One region of the Pantoea sp. PGP6 genome, then DNA from elsewhere that is predicted to be linked to it. Evidence: predicted binding sites of a transcription regulator. Region 1 holds the regulator's gene; each other region holds the start of a gene.

Evidence for each region. The regulator PhoB, encoded in region 1, activates phosphate uptake and scavenging genes when phosphate is short. The targets are predictions, from matches to a motif close to CTGTCATAAAACTGNCNNAT.
Region 2: ugpB (sn-glycerol-3-phosphate ABC transporter substrate-binding protein UgpB) is a predicted target of PhoB. The motif match lies at 3,250-3,269, and genes of this name have one in related genera.
Region 3: glpT (glycerol-3-phosphate transporter) is a predicted target of PhoB. The motif match lies at 3,068-3,087, and genes of this name have one in related genera.

What each region holds. Positions count from the first base shown of each region.
Region 1 is NZ_JBQBMA010000001.1:3,370,946-3,376,004, reverse strand. It holds gene ACLIBF_RS16485 (AAA family ATPase) at 1-360, opposite strand, end outside; gene sbcD (exonuclease subunit SbcD) at 357-1,556, opposite strand; gene phoB (phosphate response regulator transcription factor PhoB) at 1,752-2,441, shown strand; gene phoR (phosphate regulon sensor histidine kinase PhoR) at 2,456-3,769, shown strand; gene ACLIBF_RS16465 (PstS family phosphate ABC transporter substrate-binding protein) at 3,789-4,709, shown strand.
Region 2 is NZ_JBQBMA010000001.1:336,853-341,911, forward strand. It holds gene ACLIBF_RS01550 (high-affinity branched-chain amino acid ABC transporter permease LivM) at 1-1,228, shown strand, start outside; gene livG (high-affinity branched-chain amino acid ABC transporter ATP-binding protein LivG) at 1,225-1,992, shown strand; gene livF (high-affinity branched-chain amino acid ABC transporter ATP-binding protein LivF) at 1,994-2,707, shown strand; gene ugpB (sn-glycerol-3-phosphate ABC transporter substrate-binding protein UgpB) at 3,341-4,657, shown strand; gene ugpA (sn-glycerol-3-phosphate ABC transporter permease UgpA) at 4,715-5,059, shown strand, end outside.
Region 3 is NZ_JBQBMA010000001.1:4,115,144-4,120,202, forward strand. It holds gene metE (5-methyltetrahydropteroyltriglutamate--homocysteine S-methyltransferase) at 1-182, opposite strand, end outside; gene metR (HTH-type transcriptional regulator MetR) at 321-1,247, shown strand; gene ACLIBF_RS19875 (YehS family protein) at 1,331-1,810, shown strand; gene ACLIBF_RS19880 (carboxylate/amino acid/amine transporter) at 1,993-2,856, opposite strand; gene glpT (glycerol-3-phosphate transporter) at 3,233-4,573, shown strand; gene yigL (sugar/pyridoxal phosphate phosphatase YigL) at 4,622-5,059, opposite strand, start outside.

The DNA of each region.
Region 1 (5,059 bases):
GGCACAGCGCGCCAGCTCAACCCGCGGCGCCTGCAGTTTGCCGTCGGCGGTGCCGCGTGCGCGGTTCTGGCTCCAGAAGGCGCGCCAGGCTTCGCCTTTGATCTCAAATTCCACTTCAGCCAGACACTCGGCGCAGTCGCGGGTCATCAGCGCATTCTGGCTTTGGGAGATGGCGCCGAGACGCGGCGTCTGGTGATAGAGCGCCAGGCAGATGGCATCCAGCAGCGTGGTTTTGCCTGCGCCAGTGGCACCGGTAATCGCGAACAGCCCGTTACTGGCGAAGGGTTCAGCGCGGAAATCGATAAACCATTCACCGCGCAGTGCATTAAGGTTTTTAAACCGTAGCGTGAGGATCTTCATTGTGGTTCCTCAATGTCGGCCAGCGTCTGGCGGAACAGGGTGGTCATCTGATCGATCTGCTGCGGTTGCAGTTCACTATCCAGCGCCAGGCGACGGGCAAACACCTCTTCCACTTTCAGTTCGCTCAGGGTTTCGTTATCGAGTCGCGCCAGGCTGTGCTGACGCTGCTCGCGGCTGCGGCGTAACAGCAAAACCTCAACCGGCAGTTCTGCGGTCAGGGTTTCCACCTGACGCTGCAGATCGCTGAGGTACTCCTGAGTGGTGACTTCAATATCCAGCCAGGTCGGTTTTTCCTGCTGCATGTCACTGAAATCGCTGAGCTGCTGCGCGATCTGCGCCAGTGAACCTTTCAGCACCTGCATCGGCTGCACCTGCGGCACCACCAGCGGCGTCACCGCTTGCAAACCGCGCGGGGTGAAGTCCAGCAGGAAGACGCTTTTTTCACTGCCCAGTTCATCAAAACTGAGTGGAATCGGCGAGCCGCTGTAACGAATGTGCTCAGTGCCCGCCACCCGCTGAGCGCGGTGAATGTGGCCGAGCGCGATGTAATCCACGTCCGGGAACGCGGAGGCCGGGAAGGCGTCCAGCGTGCCGATATAGATGTCACGCACCGAGTCGCTCTGGCTGACGCCGACGGTGGTGAGGTGACCGGTAGCCACGATTGGCAGAGCCGGCTCCAGCGCCCGCGCAGCAGCCACGCGCTGCTGATAATGGTGAGCAATCGCCTCCAGCAGCGAGGTCTGCTTGTCGCGTCCGGACTGTCCGGCGCGGCTGCGCAGAATATCGCGCGGTCGCAGATAAGGAATGGCGCACAGCAGCACGCCCGGCTCGCCCTGACGGGTGGTGAGCAGCAGCACATCGCTGTTGGTCTGAGGCGTGGCGATCACCCGGGTATTCAGGCAGGCGAGCAGTTCGCGTGACTCATTGAGCGTCGCCACCGAGTCGTGATTGCCCGCCAGCACAATCAGCTGACAGCCGCTGGGCTGCAGCGCCACCACAAAGCGGTTGAACATTTCGCGCGCGTAGCTGGGCGGGGTGCCGGTATCGAACAGATCGCCCGCAACGATTAACGCATCCACCTGATGCTGTTCAATCTGGATCAACAACCAGTCAAGAAACGCCTGATGTTCCGCCGCCCGACTCTTGTTGTAAAAGAACTGCCCCAGATGCCAGTCCGCAGTATGAATGATGCGCATAAAACTCCCTGCCGTTGTAATTCGCCCGGCGATTATACTGGCTCTGCGGCCAAAGCGAAAAATTGTCGCTGCGCTGTCATAATTGATTACCACTGGCCTGAATGAGCGGTTATGTTTTTCATAAAAGTGTCACAAATCTGACGCATAATGGCGCCGCGAATCTCAGTGACAGCCGTCATATCAGCAGGAGTAATAATGGCTAAGCGCATTTTGGTTGTGGAAGATGAAGCCCCAATCCGTGAAATGTTGTGCTTTGTTCTGGAGCAGAACGACTATCAGCCAATTGAGGCGGAAGATTATGACAGCGCAGTGGGGAAGCTGATTGAACCCTGGCCCGATTTGATTCTGCTGGACTGGATGTTACCCGGCGGCAGCGGCATTCAGTTTATTAAGCATCTGAAACGCGAAGCGATGACCCGCGATATTCCGGTGATGATGCTCACCGCACGTGGTGAAGAAGAGGACCGGGTGCGTGGGCTGGAAGTCGGCGCTGACGATTACATCACCAAGCCCTTCTCGCCAAAAGAGCTGATGGCGCGCATCAAAGCCGTCATGCGCCGTATTTCACCGATGGCGGTGGAAGAGGTGATTGAGATGCAGGGACTGAGTCTGGATCCCTCCTCGCATCGGGTGATGTCCGAAACCACGCCGCTGGAAATGGGCCCTACCGAATATAAACTACTGCACTTCTTTATGACGCACCCGGAGCGGGTTTACAGCCGCGAGCAGCTGCTGAACCATGTCTGGGGCACCAACGTGTATGTCGAAGATCGCACCGTCGATGTTCACATTCGCCGTTTACGTAAAGCGCTGGAAGTCTCCGGCCACGATCGCATGGTACAAACCGTCCGTGGAACAGGGTATCGTTTCTCTGCCCGCTACTAAACGGAGTTTTCACCGTGCTGGAACGCCTCTCCTGGAAGAGATTACTGTCAGAACTGCTGCTGGCGTGTCTGCCTGCGCTGCTGCTTGGCCTGCTGTTCGGTTATCTGCCGTGGCTGCTGTTGCTGAGCGTACTGGCGGTGCTGCTGTGGCATTTCCATAACCTGATGCGCCTGTCGCACTGGTTGTGGCTCGATCGCACTATGACGCCGCCGGCTGGGCGGGCCAGCTGGGAACCGCTGTTTTACGGGCTCTACCAGATGCAGTTACGCAACCGGCGGCGGCGGCGTGAACTCGGCAACCTGATTAAACGCTTTCGCAGCGGCGCTGAGTCGCTGCCAGATGCGGTGATCCTCACCACCGAAGAGGGCACCATTTTCTGGTGCAACGGGCTGGCGCAACAGCATCTCGGGCTACGCTGGCCGGAAGATAATGGCCAGAACATCCTCAACCTGCTGCGTTATCCGGAATTCTCGCGCTATATCCGCCAGCGTGACTTCGACAAACCCCTGACGCTGGTGCTGAATAACCAGTACCACATGGAATTTCGCGTCATGCCCTACAGTGAAGGGCAGTGGCTGCTGGTGGCGCGTGACGTCACCCAGATGCACCAGCTGGAAGGGGCGCGCCGTAACTTCTTTGCCAACGTCAGCCATGAACTGCGTACCCCGCTGACGGTGCTGCAGGGCTATCTGGAGATGATGAATGACTCGGTGATGAACGAGCGTTCACGCGGCAAGGCGCTGCATACCATGTCGGAGCAGACGCGCCGCATGGACAGCCTGGTCAAGCAGCTGCTGACGCTGTCGCGGATTGAAGCTGCGCCCGCGATCGATCTGAAAGAGAAGGTCGATGTGCCGGTGATGCTCCGGCTGCTGCAACACGAGGCCGCCACCCTGAGCGGCGGACGTCACGACATCCATTTCCATACCGATCCGCATCTGAAAGTCTTTGGCAACGATGAACAGCTGCGCAGCGCCATCTCCAACCTGGTCTACAACGCGGTAAACCACACGCCGGAGGGCACGCGCATTGATATCAGCTGGCTGCGCAGTAAGCAGGGCGCAACGTTTCGGGTGTGCGATAACGGACCGGGCATTGCGGCTGAACATATTCCCCGTCTCACCGAGCGTTTCTACCGGGTCGATAAGGCGCGATCGCGGGCGACCGGCGGCAGCGGACTGGGGCTGGCGATCGTGAAACATGCCCTGAGCCACCATAATGCGCGGCTGGATATCACCAGCGTGCCGCATCAGGAGACCTGTTTTACCTTTACCTTGCCGGCAAGGTTGATTGCCAGCAGTGGGATGCAGGAGAATGCCCTCCATTAATGGCTGACGGATCTGCTTGATGCGCGCACTTGTTTTGTTGATGGTCATTTTATTGCCGGGCATGGCGCTGGCACAGCCCGGCGCGCTGTCGGGCAACCTTAGCAGCGTCGGGTCTGATACCCTGGGCTACCTGATGACGCTGTGGGGCGAGGACTTCAGTCGGCAGGCTCCGGGCGTCAATGTGCAGGTGCAGGCATCCGGATCGTCGACCGCGCCGACTGCGCTGGCTGCCGGTGCGGCGCAGCTCGGACCAATGAGCCGCCCGATGCAGGCGGATGAACGGCAGGCGTTTGAAGCGCGCTATGGTTATCCTCCGCTGGCGGTACCGGTAGCGATGGATGCGCTGGTGGTGGTGGTCAATCAGCGCAATCCGCTGCAGCAGATAACGCCGCGTCAGCTTGACGCCATTTTCTCGATTACCCGCCTGTGCGGGGCCACCTCGGTGCCGCAACGCTGGGGCGATCTCGGCGCGCGGGCGGCTGAGTGGGCTCACCGGCCGATCCAGCGCTACGGACGCAACTCGGCGTCCGGTACCTGGGGATTCTTCAAGCAGCAGGCGCTCTGTCAGGGTGATTTTCGCAATGACGTAGCCGAATTTCCCGGTTCGGCAGCGGTGGTGCAGGCGGTGGCAGGCAATCCACGCAGCATCGGTTACGCCAGTTTTGGCTTCCACCTCAGCGGCGTAAAGATGCTGGCGGTGGTGAACGATCGGGGTGAGGCTGTGGCACCCGACGCGGACGCGATCCGCAGTGGTCGCTATCCGTGGGCCCGTCCGCTCTATCTGTATGTCAACAAGGCGCCGGGTAAGCCGTTGCCACCGCTGGTCGCAGCCTTCCTGCAGCAGGTGCTCTCGGTGCAGGGACAGCGACGGGTCAGCGAAGCGGGTTATCTGCCACTCTCTGATAGCCAGATGGCGCAGGCGCGCGCGGCGCTTAACTGATCCTCTTCAGAGGCGCATTCTGCTCTGCTTGTGTGCTGTGCGCGATGTTTAAGTGAGGATCTGCAGGCGCGTAGGGCTTTCGCTGTCCGGAACCTGGAAGGTTCACCTTCAGGCGCGCATTCTCTCCTTAACCGCTATGGATGTGCTCCTCTCCCGGCGCGCGCATGTCGCTGCTTATCTGCTGCAAAACCGCGCGGTAGCCCATCTTATCTGCCAACATGAATTTTCTTCATGGCCGGTGAATTTTCTTCTATTGCAGCGGGCGGCGGCACATGTCATTCTGCGTCCAGACGTATAGCCATCCAGATGGCTATAAATAACAGAACGCAATTATTTCCTGCTGAAACCAT
Region 2 (5,059 bases), 3.0 Mb from region 1:
ATTGCTGCTCGCCAGCTTCTTTATGGGTCTGCGCCTGAATCTGGACGGCACTAACCTGGTGGTGCAAAACGCCGGCAGCGTGCGCTGGAACTGGATTGCCGTCGCCTGTGTGGTGGTATTTCTGTTCCAGCTGCTGCGGCCGGTCTGGCAGAGCGGCCTGAAGAAAATCTCGGGTCCGGCGCTGGTGCTGCCAGGCATTGATGGCTCAACGCCGAAGCAAAAACTGGTGATGGCGGTAATGATCGTGGCGGCCCTCGCCTGGCCCTTCCTGGTGTCGCGCGGCACGGTCGATATTGCCACCATGACGCTGATCTACGTGATGCTCGGTCTCGGACTGAACGTGGTGGTCGGCCTGTCGGGCTTACTGGTTTTAGGTTACGGCGGCTTCTATGCCATCGGCGCTTACACCTTCGCTTTGCTGAACCACTATTACGGGCTTGGCTTCTGGCAGTGCCTGCCGCTCTCGGGCATGGTGGCCGCGCTGTTTGGTCTGCTGCTGGGCTTCCCGGTCTTGCGGTTGCGCGGCGACTATCTGGCGATTGTGACGCTGGGCTTTGGTGAGATCGTGCGTATTCTGCTGCTCAACAATACCGCTCTGACCGGTGGCCCGAACGGCATCAGCCAGATCCCGAAACCGACCTTCTTTGGTCTGGAATTTGGCCGTACACCGCGTGAAGGCGGCTGGGATACCTTTCACCACTTCTTTGGCCTGAAATACGATCCCAGTGACCGGATTATCTTCCTCTATCTGGTGGCATTGCTGCTGGTGGTGCTGACGCTGTTTGTGATTAACCGTCTGTTGCGCATGCCGCTGGGCCGCGCCTGGGAAGCGCTACGTGAGGATGAGATCGCCTGCCGTTCGCTTGGCCTCAGCCCGACCCGAATTAAACTGACTGCCTTCACCATCAGCGCCGCCTTCGCCGGCTTTGCCGGCAGCCTGTTCGCCGCGCGTCAGGGCTTTGTCAGCCCGGAATCCTTTACCTTTGTCGAATCGGCTTTTGTGCTGGCGATTGTGGTACTCGGCGGCATGGGCTCGCAGTTTGCGGTGATACTGGCCGCCATTCTGCTGGTGGTCTCTCGCGAGCTGATGCGTGATCTCAATGAGTACAGCATGCTGGTGCTGGGAGGCTTAATGGTGCTGATGATGATCTGGCGTCCGCAGGGACTGTTGCCGATGAAGCGTCCGCATCTGAAGCTCAGACAAGGTAAACAAGGAGAACAGGCATGAGTCAGCCTTTATTAGCCGTTGAAGGTTTGATGATGCGCTTCGGCGGCCTGTTAGCGGTTAACAACGTGGCGCTGGCGCTGCATCCGCAGGAAATCGTCTCGCTAATCGGGCCGAACGGTGCCGGTAAAACCACGGTGTTTAACTGCCTGACCGGCTTCTACAAGCCGACCGGTGGCAGCATTAAACTGCGTGAGCAGCATCTGGAAGGATTACCCGGCCAGAAGATTGCGCGGATGGGGATTGTGCGGACCTTCCAGCACGTGCGTCTGTTTCGTGAAATGACGGTGATTGAAAATCTGCTGGTGGCGCAACATCAACATCTGAAGAGCGGGCTGTTTGCCGGTCTGCTCAAAACACCGGCGTTTCGTCGCAGTGAAAGCGAGGCGCTCGATCGCGCAGCCAACTGGCTGGAGCGGGTCGGCTTGCTGGATCTGGCTAACCGTCAGGCCGGTAATCTGGCTTATGGTCAGCAGCGGCGTCTGGAGATTGCGCGCTGCATGGTGACGCGTCCGGAAATCCTGATGCTGGATGAACCGTCGGCCGGTCTTAACCCCAAAGAGACGCACCAACTGGATGAGCTGATTGCCGAACTGCGCGGTGAACACAAGGTTTCAGTGCTGCTGATTGAACATGATATGAAGCTGGTGATGGGCATTTCTGATCGCATTTACGTGGTCAATCAGGGAACGCCGTTGGCTAACGGCACGCCGGAAGAAATTCGCAATAATCCGGACGTGATCCGTGCCTATTTAGGAGAGGCGTAAGATGGCAAATGCGATGTTAACCATTGAGAACGTGAGCGCCCACTACGGCAAAATCCAGGCGTTGCATAACGTCAGCCTTTACATCAATCAGGGCGAAATCGTCACGCTGATTGGGGCCAACGGTGCCGGAAAAACCACGCTGCTGGGGACGCTGTGTGGCGAACCGCGTGCCACCCACGGCACCATCACCTTTGACGGTAAAACCATTACTGACTGGCAAACGGCGCGCATCATGCGTGAAGCTATCGCCATCGTACCGGAAGGCCGGCGGGTGTTTTCGCGTATGACGGTGGAAGAGAATCTGGCAATGGGCGGCTTTTTTGCCAGCCGTCCGCAATATCTGGAGCGGATCAAGCGCGTTTATCAACTGTTCCCGCGGCTGGAGGAGCGCAAAATCCAGCGTGCCGGCACCATGTCAGGTGGTGAGCAGCAGATGCTGGCGATTGGCCGTGCGCTGATGAGCCAGCCCCGCCTGCTGCTGCTGGATGAACCGTCGCTGGGTCTGGCACCGATTATTATTCAGCAGATCTTCGACACCATCGAACAGCTGCGCAGCGAGGGGATGACCATCTTCCTGGTGGAGCAGAACGCCAACCAGGCGCTGAAGCTGGCGGATCGTGGCTACGTGCTGGAAAACGGCCATGTGGTGCTGGAGGATAGTGGGGCAGCGCTGCTTTCCAATGAAGCCGTCCGAAGCGCGTACCTGGGTGCCTGATGGGGCACGGCCTGGCTTACTGGTCAGGTTGTGGTTGGGCAGTGCTCGCAATCCTCACGTATGAATATACGCTCCGGTTACTGCGCGCTTTGGTGCATCGGCCTGGCTTACTGGTCAGGTTGTGGTTGGGCAGTGCTCGCAATCCTCACGTATGTATATACGCTCCGGTTACTGCGCGCTGTCCGCCCACAACCTGCCTGCGCCGCCGACGGCCTTCGATATAAATGCTCGCTGCGCCGCCGACGTCCTTCGATATAAATGCTCGCTGCGCCGCCGACGGCCTTCGATATAAATGCCCGCTTCGCCGCCGACGGCCTTCGACATGGGTGCGTGATGTGCCGCCCACGGCCATCAAAATGGGTGCGTAATCGCGCGGGCCGGGCATGTCATGGATTGGCTTTAGCGTCTTTCCGATCTGACCGTGTTCTCTGTGCAGGGCTCAGCCTTACAGCAACCAGGCCAGACGTTGTCAAAAATCTCAGCCCGGCCGGTAGCCGCTCCGCCTTTTTCACGCTTAAGCCTGTCATCTGGCTGTCATCCGCCCGTTATTAATCCGTCATTTTCCCGTGTCATGTTACTTCGCGAACCACAAATGCGTGATTTCACGCGTATTTACCTGCACAGGAAAATTCTATGTCCGTCGTTACCTATCGTCGTAGCCTGATCGGCGTGCTGCTTGGCCTGACGCTCAGTGGCCAGGCGCTGGCCGCCACTGAGATCCCGTTCTGGCACTCTATGGAAGGCGAGTTAGGCAAAGAAGTTGACTCGCTGGCGCAACGCTTTAACCAGGCCCATCCCGATTACAAAATTGTTCCGACCTACAAAGGTAACTACGAGCAGAGCCTGGCGGCAGGTATCGCGGCAGTGCGCACCGGCAAAGCACCCGCCGTGTTGCAGGTGTATGAAGTCGGTACTGCCACCATGATGGCGTCGCAGGCGATTGTGCCGGTGCATCAGGTGTTTAAAGATGCCGGTATTCCGTTTGATGAAAAACAGTTTGTGCCGACGGTGGCGGGCTACTACAGCGACAGCAACGGTCAGCTGATCTCTCAGCCGTTCAACAGCTCGACGCCGGTGCTCTACTACAACAAAGACGCGTTCAAAAAAGCGGGTCTTAACCCGGACCAGCCCCCCAAAACCTGGCAGGAACTGGCGAAAGATGCGGCGGCGCTGCGTAAATCGGGCATGAGCTGTGGTTACGCCAGCGGCTGGCAGGGCTGGATTCAGATCGAAAACTTCAGTGCCTGGCATGCCCTGCCGGTAGCGACTAAAAACAACGGTTTTGACGGACGCGATGCGGTCCTGGAGTTCAATAAGCCGGTGCAGGTTCGTCATATCCAGATGCTGGAAGAGATGAATAAAAAGGGCGACTTCACCTACTTTGGCCGCAAAGATGAATCCACCGCCAAGTTCTATAACGGCGATTGCGGTATCACCACCGCCTCATCCGGCTCGCTGGCGGATATTCGTCATTACGCCAAATTTAACTTCGGCGTCGGCATGATGCCGTATGACGACAGGGTTCCTGAGGCACCACAAAACGCCATCATCGGCGGGGCCAGCCTGTGGGTGATGAAGGGCAAAGACGCGGCCACCTACAAAGGCGTGGCTGAGTTTATGCAGTTCCTTGCCCAGCCGGAAATCGCCGCTGAATGGCATCAGAAAACGGGCTATCTGCCAATCACCACGGCTGCCTATGAGCTGAGCAAACAGCAGGGCTTCTACGATAAAAATCCGGGTGCTGATATCGCGACCCGTCAGATGCTGAACAAGCCGCCGTTACCGTTCACCAAAGGGATGCGTCTCGGCAACATGCCACAGATTCGTACCGTGGTGGATGAAGAGCTGGAAAGCGTCTGGACCGGTAAACAGTCGCCGCAGGGCGCACTGGATAATGCGGTGAAACGCGGCAATGAACTGCTGCGTCGTTTCCAGCAGCAGGTGAAGTAATCCGCTGTATCGGGCCAGCACCGGCTGGCCCTTTCTCTTTCTGAATCAGAGTGCGCCATGTCTTCATCTCGTCCGGTATTTCGCACCAGCCTGTTGCCCTATCTTTTGGTGCTGCCGCAACTGGTGATCACCGCCATCTTCTTTCTCTGGCCGGCTGGCGAAGCCTTGTGGTATTCGCTGCAAAGCCTCGATCCTTTTGGTCTCTCCAGCACCTTCGTCGGGCTGGATAACTTTAAACGGCTGTTTGCCGATCCTTACTATCTGGATTCATTCTGGACCACCATCAAATTCAGCGGTCTGGTCACGGTGTGCGGCATGGTGTTATCGCTGCTACTGGCGGCGCTGGTGGATTACGTGGTGCGGCTGCGCAAGCTTTACCAGACGCTACTGCTGCTGCCGTAT
Region 3 (5,059 bases), 740 kb from region 1:
ACCGGCAGCAGATCGACCCCGGCCTCTTTTTGTTGTTGCCAGTGACGTGCACGCAATTCACGGCCCACCGCCAGTAATTCCTGCTGGCTGCAGTCACCGGCCCAGTAGCTCTCCTGGGCTTTTTTCAGTTCACGGCGCAGGCCGACACGCGGAAAACCAAGGGTATGGTTAAGGATTGTCATTCGCTGTTCTCCAGATAATCTTTCACTTTGGCTGACAGCCAAAGATGTTTAGCCGTCCAGATGTTTACACCGCTATAATCTGCGGGTACTGTATGTTCCTCAAGCGCAATATGTTCACTTTCGATGTGAAGGACTCTCATGATCGAACTCAAGCACCTGCGGACGCTTCAGGCTCTGCGTAATACGGGTTCGCTGGCGGCGGCGGCATCCCAGCTTCATCAGACGCAATCGGCGTTGTCCCACCAGTTCAGCGATCTGGAACAGCGGCTGGGATTCCGCCTGTTTGTGCGTAAAAGTCAGCCGCTGCGCTTCACGCCACAGGGCGACATCCTGCTGCAGTTGGCCGAACAGGTGCTGCCGCAGATCCAGCAAGCGTTGCAGGCCTGTCATGAGCCGCAGCAGACCACTCTCAGGGTGGCGATTGAGTGCCACAGCTGCATCCAGTGGCTGACGCCGGCACTGGATAATTTCCGTCAGAGCTGGCCGCAGGTGGTGATGGATTTCAAATCAGGCGTCACCTTTGATCCTCAGCCTGCGCTGCAGCAGGGCGAGCTGGATGTGGTGCTGACCTCCGACATCCTGGCGCGCTCCGGGCTGTTCTATTCGCCGATGTTTGATTTTGAAGTGCGACTGGTGCTGGCACCGGATCATCCGCTGGCGCAGGTTGAACATATTGCCCCTGAGGATCTGGCCGACGAGGTGCTGATGATCTATCCGGTGCAGCGTCAGCGCCTTGATATCTGGCGTCACTTTCTGCAACCGGCCGGCGTCAGCCCGGCGCTGAAAAACGTAGATAACACCCTGCTGATGATCCAGATGGTCTCGGCCCGCATGGGAATTGCCGCGCTGCCGCACTGGGTGGTAGAGAGTTTTGAGAAGCAGGGACTGGTGGTAACCAAAACGCTGGGTGACGGGCTGTGGAGCCGTCTTTATGCCGCGGTGCGCGATGGCGAGCAGCGTCAGCCGGTGCTGGAAGCCTTTATCCGCTTTGCCCGCCAGCATGCCTGTGAACATCTGCCTTTTGTCCGCGATGCGCTACAGCCCGGTGCGATATTGCAGCGTTAAGTCGGAGGGTACAAACCTGCGCGGAGGTGGGCAAAATCCCCTATAATGCGCAGCCTGTCGACTGACCATGAGAAGATCTCACCATGACTAACAACGATATTCTGCGCAGCGTGCGCTACATGCTCGATCTGAGCGATGCCAAAATGGTGGAAATTTTTGCGCTGGCGCAGTGTGAAGTCCCACAGACGGATATTCAGGCGTGGCTGAAAAAAGATGAAGATGCGGCGTTCCGTCCCTGCCCCGATGTGCTGATGGGCTACTTCCTCAACGGCCTGATCTTTTACCGTCGCGGTAAAAGCGAAGAGATGCCCGCCCCGTCCATTGAGCGCAAGATGAATAACAACATCTTTATGAAGAAGTTGCGCATCGCCTTTGATCTGAAAACCACCGATATTCCTGAGGTACTGAAACGCGTGAACTTTACCGTTTCGCAGGCGGAAATCGGTGCAATTTTCCGCAAGCCTGACCATAAGAACTATCGCGAATGCGGTGATCAGATTCTGCGCAACTTCCTGAAAGGGCTGGCGATGATTCAGCGTCCGAAGAGTGAAAAACCTGCTTAACTTCTGTTGCCGATCGCGTCGGGTACCTGCGTGGTCAAAAGTGGCGCACCTGATCGCAAAGAAAGCCTGCATCCATGCAGCACGGCCTCGCCATCCCTGGCCCGGACGATCCACAGGGATGTGAGATTCCTTCGCGATCGGACGCGCCAGCCCGGGAGGCCGCATCCATGCAACAGCCCTGTTTATGATCGGTCACCGCGCCCCACCACCCAGCGCTTATGCACCCACAGCGAGGCGAGGATCACCAGCGCTCCGGCAATGAAGCTCGGCCAGTGCGGTTTCTCCTGCCAGATAGCCAGATTAACCAGCAGACCGGCAGGCACGTGCATGTTGTTCATGATGCCAAGCGTGCCGGCATCAACCTGGGTCGCGCCATAGTTCCACATAAAGTAGCCCAGCCCTGAAGCGGCCACGCCCAGCCACACCAGAATGCCCCACTGCAGTGAGGTGGTGGGTAATTTCTGCGGATTGCCCCAGGCAAACCAGGCGATTACCGCGATCACCACCGCCCCCAGATAGAACCAGGAGAAGGCGGTGTGCTGCGGCATCGGACGGGTTTCCTGCAGGCGCTTATAGCCCACCATACCGGCAGCAAAGCAGATGTTTGCCAGCTGCACCAGCAACAGGCCGGTCCAGAAGTTATCGCTGACTTTGTCGTAGCGAATGATGGCCGCACCCGCTACCGCCAGCAAGGCGCTGAAGATATAGCCGACCCGCAGCGGACGGCGGCTGATCAGATCATAAATCAGGGTGACATAGAGCGGCGTCATCACGGTAAACAGCAGGAACTCTGACACGCTGAGATAGAGGTAGGCTTCGAAACTCAGCAGGTACATCACCCCTAATTGCAACATCCCCACCAGCATATAGAGCAGCAGCGTTGAGGGACGATAGCCGCGCCAGCGCAGGAACGGCAAAAAGACCAGCGCGGCCAGCGCCAGTCGCATCAGCACGGAAAACCAGCTGTCCACCTGACCGGCAAGATATTCGCCAATCAGGCTAAACGAAAAAGCCCACAGAATGGTGGTAATAATCAATAAGAACACGGTAACGACCCCGAAATTAACAGAGCGACAGTGTAAACAATGTGCTGTCAGGCGGCTGCACTATCTGGTTTACATCTGGTTATTTACCAGGCAAACAAATACAACCGACAAGAGCTTTGTTACGGCTGGTTAGCATCACCTTCTCTTTTCACGCCTGCCTGCGGCGCAAAATGCGCGAAATAAACCATCTGATGATCACTTTCGCTCTTAAGTGTAATAAAACTGTAACAAATGTGTCACACATCACAGTAACGCCGCGTCACTAATTTTATTCTTTGCGCGAAATGGAACATCACACCGCCATTTTCCCTTTGCTTTTTTTTGACCCAACCACTGGGAATGTAAAAACCATAAAGTGCCCTGGAGGGCCTCACTGATGCTGAGTATTTTTAAACCTGCACCACGTCAGCCGCAGGTGGCAGCGGATCGCGTTGATCCGCTCTACCGTCGCCTGCGCTGGCAAATTTTCATCGGGATCTTTTTCGGCTACGCCGCCTACTACCTGGTCAGAAAAAACTTTGCGCTCGCCATGCCGTATCTGGTGGAGCAAGGCTTTTCACGTGGCGACCTCGGTTTCGCCCTGTCAGGCATTTCCATCGCCTACGGCTTCTCCAAATTCATCATGGGCTCGGTGTCCGATCGCTCAAATCCGCGCGTCTTTTTACCGGCCGGGCTGATCCTGGCTGCTGCGGTGATGCTGTTTATGGGATTTGTGCCGTGGGCCACTTCCAGCATCATGGTGATGTTCGTCCTGCTGTTTATCTGTGGCTGGTTCCAGGGAATGGGCTGGCCACCGTGCGGACGGACCATGGTGCACTGGTGGTCACAGAAGGAGCGCGGCAGCATTGTCTCAGTGTGGAACTGCGCCCATAACGTTGGCGGCGGCCTGCCGCCACTGCTGTTTCTGCTCGGTATGGCGTGGTTCAACGACTGGAAAGCGGCGCTCTACATGCCCGCTTTTGGTGCCATCCTGGTGGCGTTCATCGCCTTTGCCCTGATGCGCGACACGCCGCAGTCCTGTGGTCTGCCGCCGATTGAAGAGTACAAAAACGACTATCCGCCGGATTACGATGCCAGCCATGAAGAAGAGCTGACGGCTAAGCAGATCTTCATGAAATATGTACTGCCCAATAAACTGCTGTGGTACATCGCCCTGGCAAACGTGTTTGTCTACCTGCTGCGCTACGGCATTCTGGACTGGTCACCGACCTACCTGAAAGAGGTGAAGCACTTCACGCTGGATAAGTCCTCCTGGGCCTACTTCCTGTATGAGTATGCCGGCATTCCGGGAACGCTGTTGTGTGGCTGGATGTCGGACAAAGTGTTCCGGGGTAATCGGGGTGCGACCGGGGTGTTCTTTATGACGCTGGTCACCATCGCCACCGTGATTTACTGGCTGAACCCGGCGGGCAACCCCGGCGTTGATATGGCCTGTATGATCGTGATTGGCTTCCTGATTTACGGGCCGGTGATGCTGATTGGTCTGCACGCGCTGGAACTGGCACCGAAGAAGGCCGCCGGCACCGCTGCGGGCTTTACCGGTCTGTTTGGTTATCTGGGCGGTTCCGTCGCGGCCAGCGCCATTGTCGGCTACACCGTCGACTACTTTGGCTGGGACGGCGGCTTCCTGGTGATGATTGCTGGCTGTGTACTGGCGGTGATCCTGTTGTTACTCACCATGGTTAGCGAGCATAAACACAAGCAAAAACTGGCCTGACGGCAATAAAAAAGGGCCGGTTAACCGGCCCTTTTTTGCGCTGTTCTGTCAGGAAAGATAGAGGTCACGCAGCGTCTGCGGCACCGCATCGTCGGCGTTGGACCCGATCACTTCCAGTTCAGGCAACCGGTCTTTCAACCGCTGGTGCGCGTTGTGCATGATGAATCCTTTACCCGCCATGCTCAGCATCTCGACATCATTCATGCCGTCGCCAAAGGCGATGCAATTATGCAGCGTATGACCCAGTTGCTTCGCCACGGCTTCGAGCGCATGCCCCTTCGATACGCCGCCCGCCATCACTTCGAGGCAGGTAGGCAGTGAAAAACTGACGTTGACCCGATCGCCCCAGCGCGCTTCAATCGCCTGCTCCATCGGAATCAGATGCTCGGGATCTTCGCAGGTAAAAAAGACCTTACTGATGTTATCCGTCGGCAACAGACCCGGTTCATAAACCTGATAGTTGAATACCGATTCACGGAAATAGTC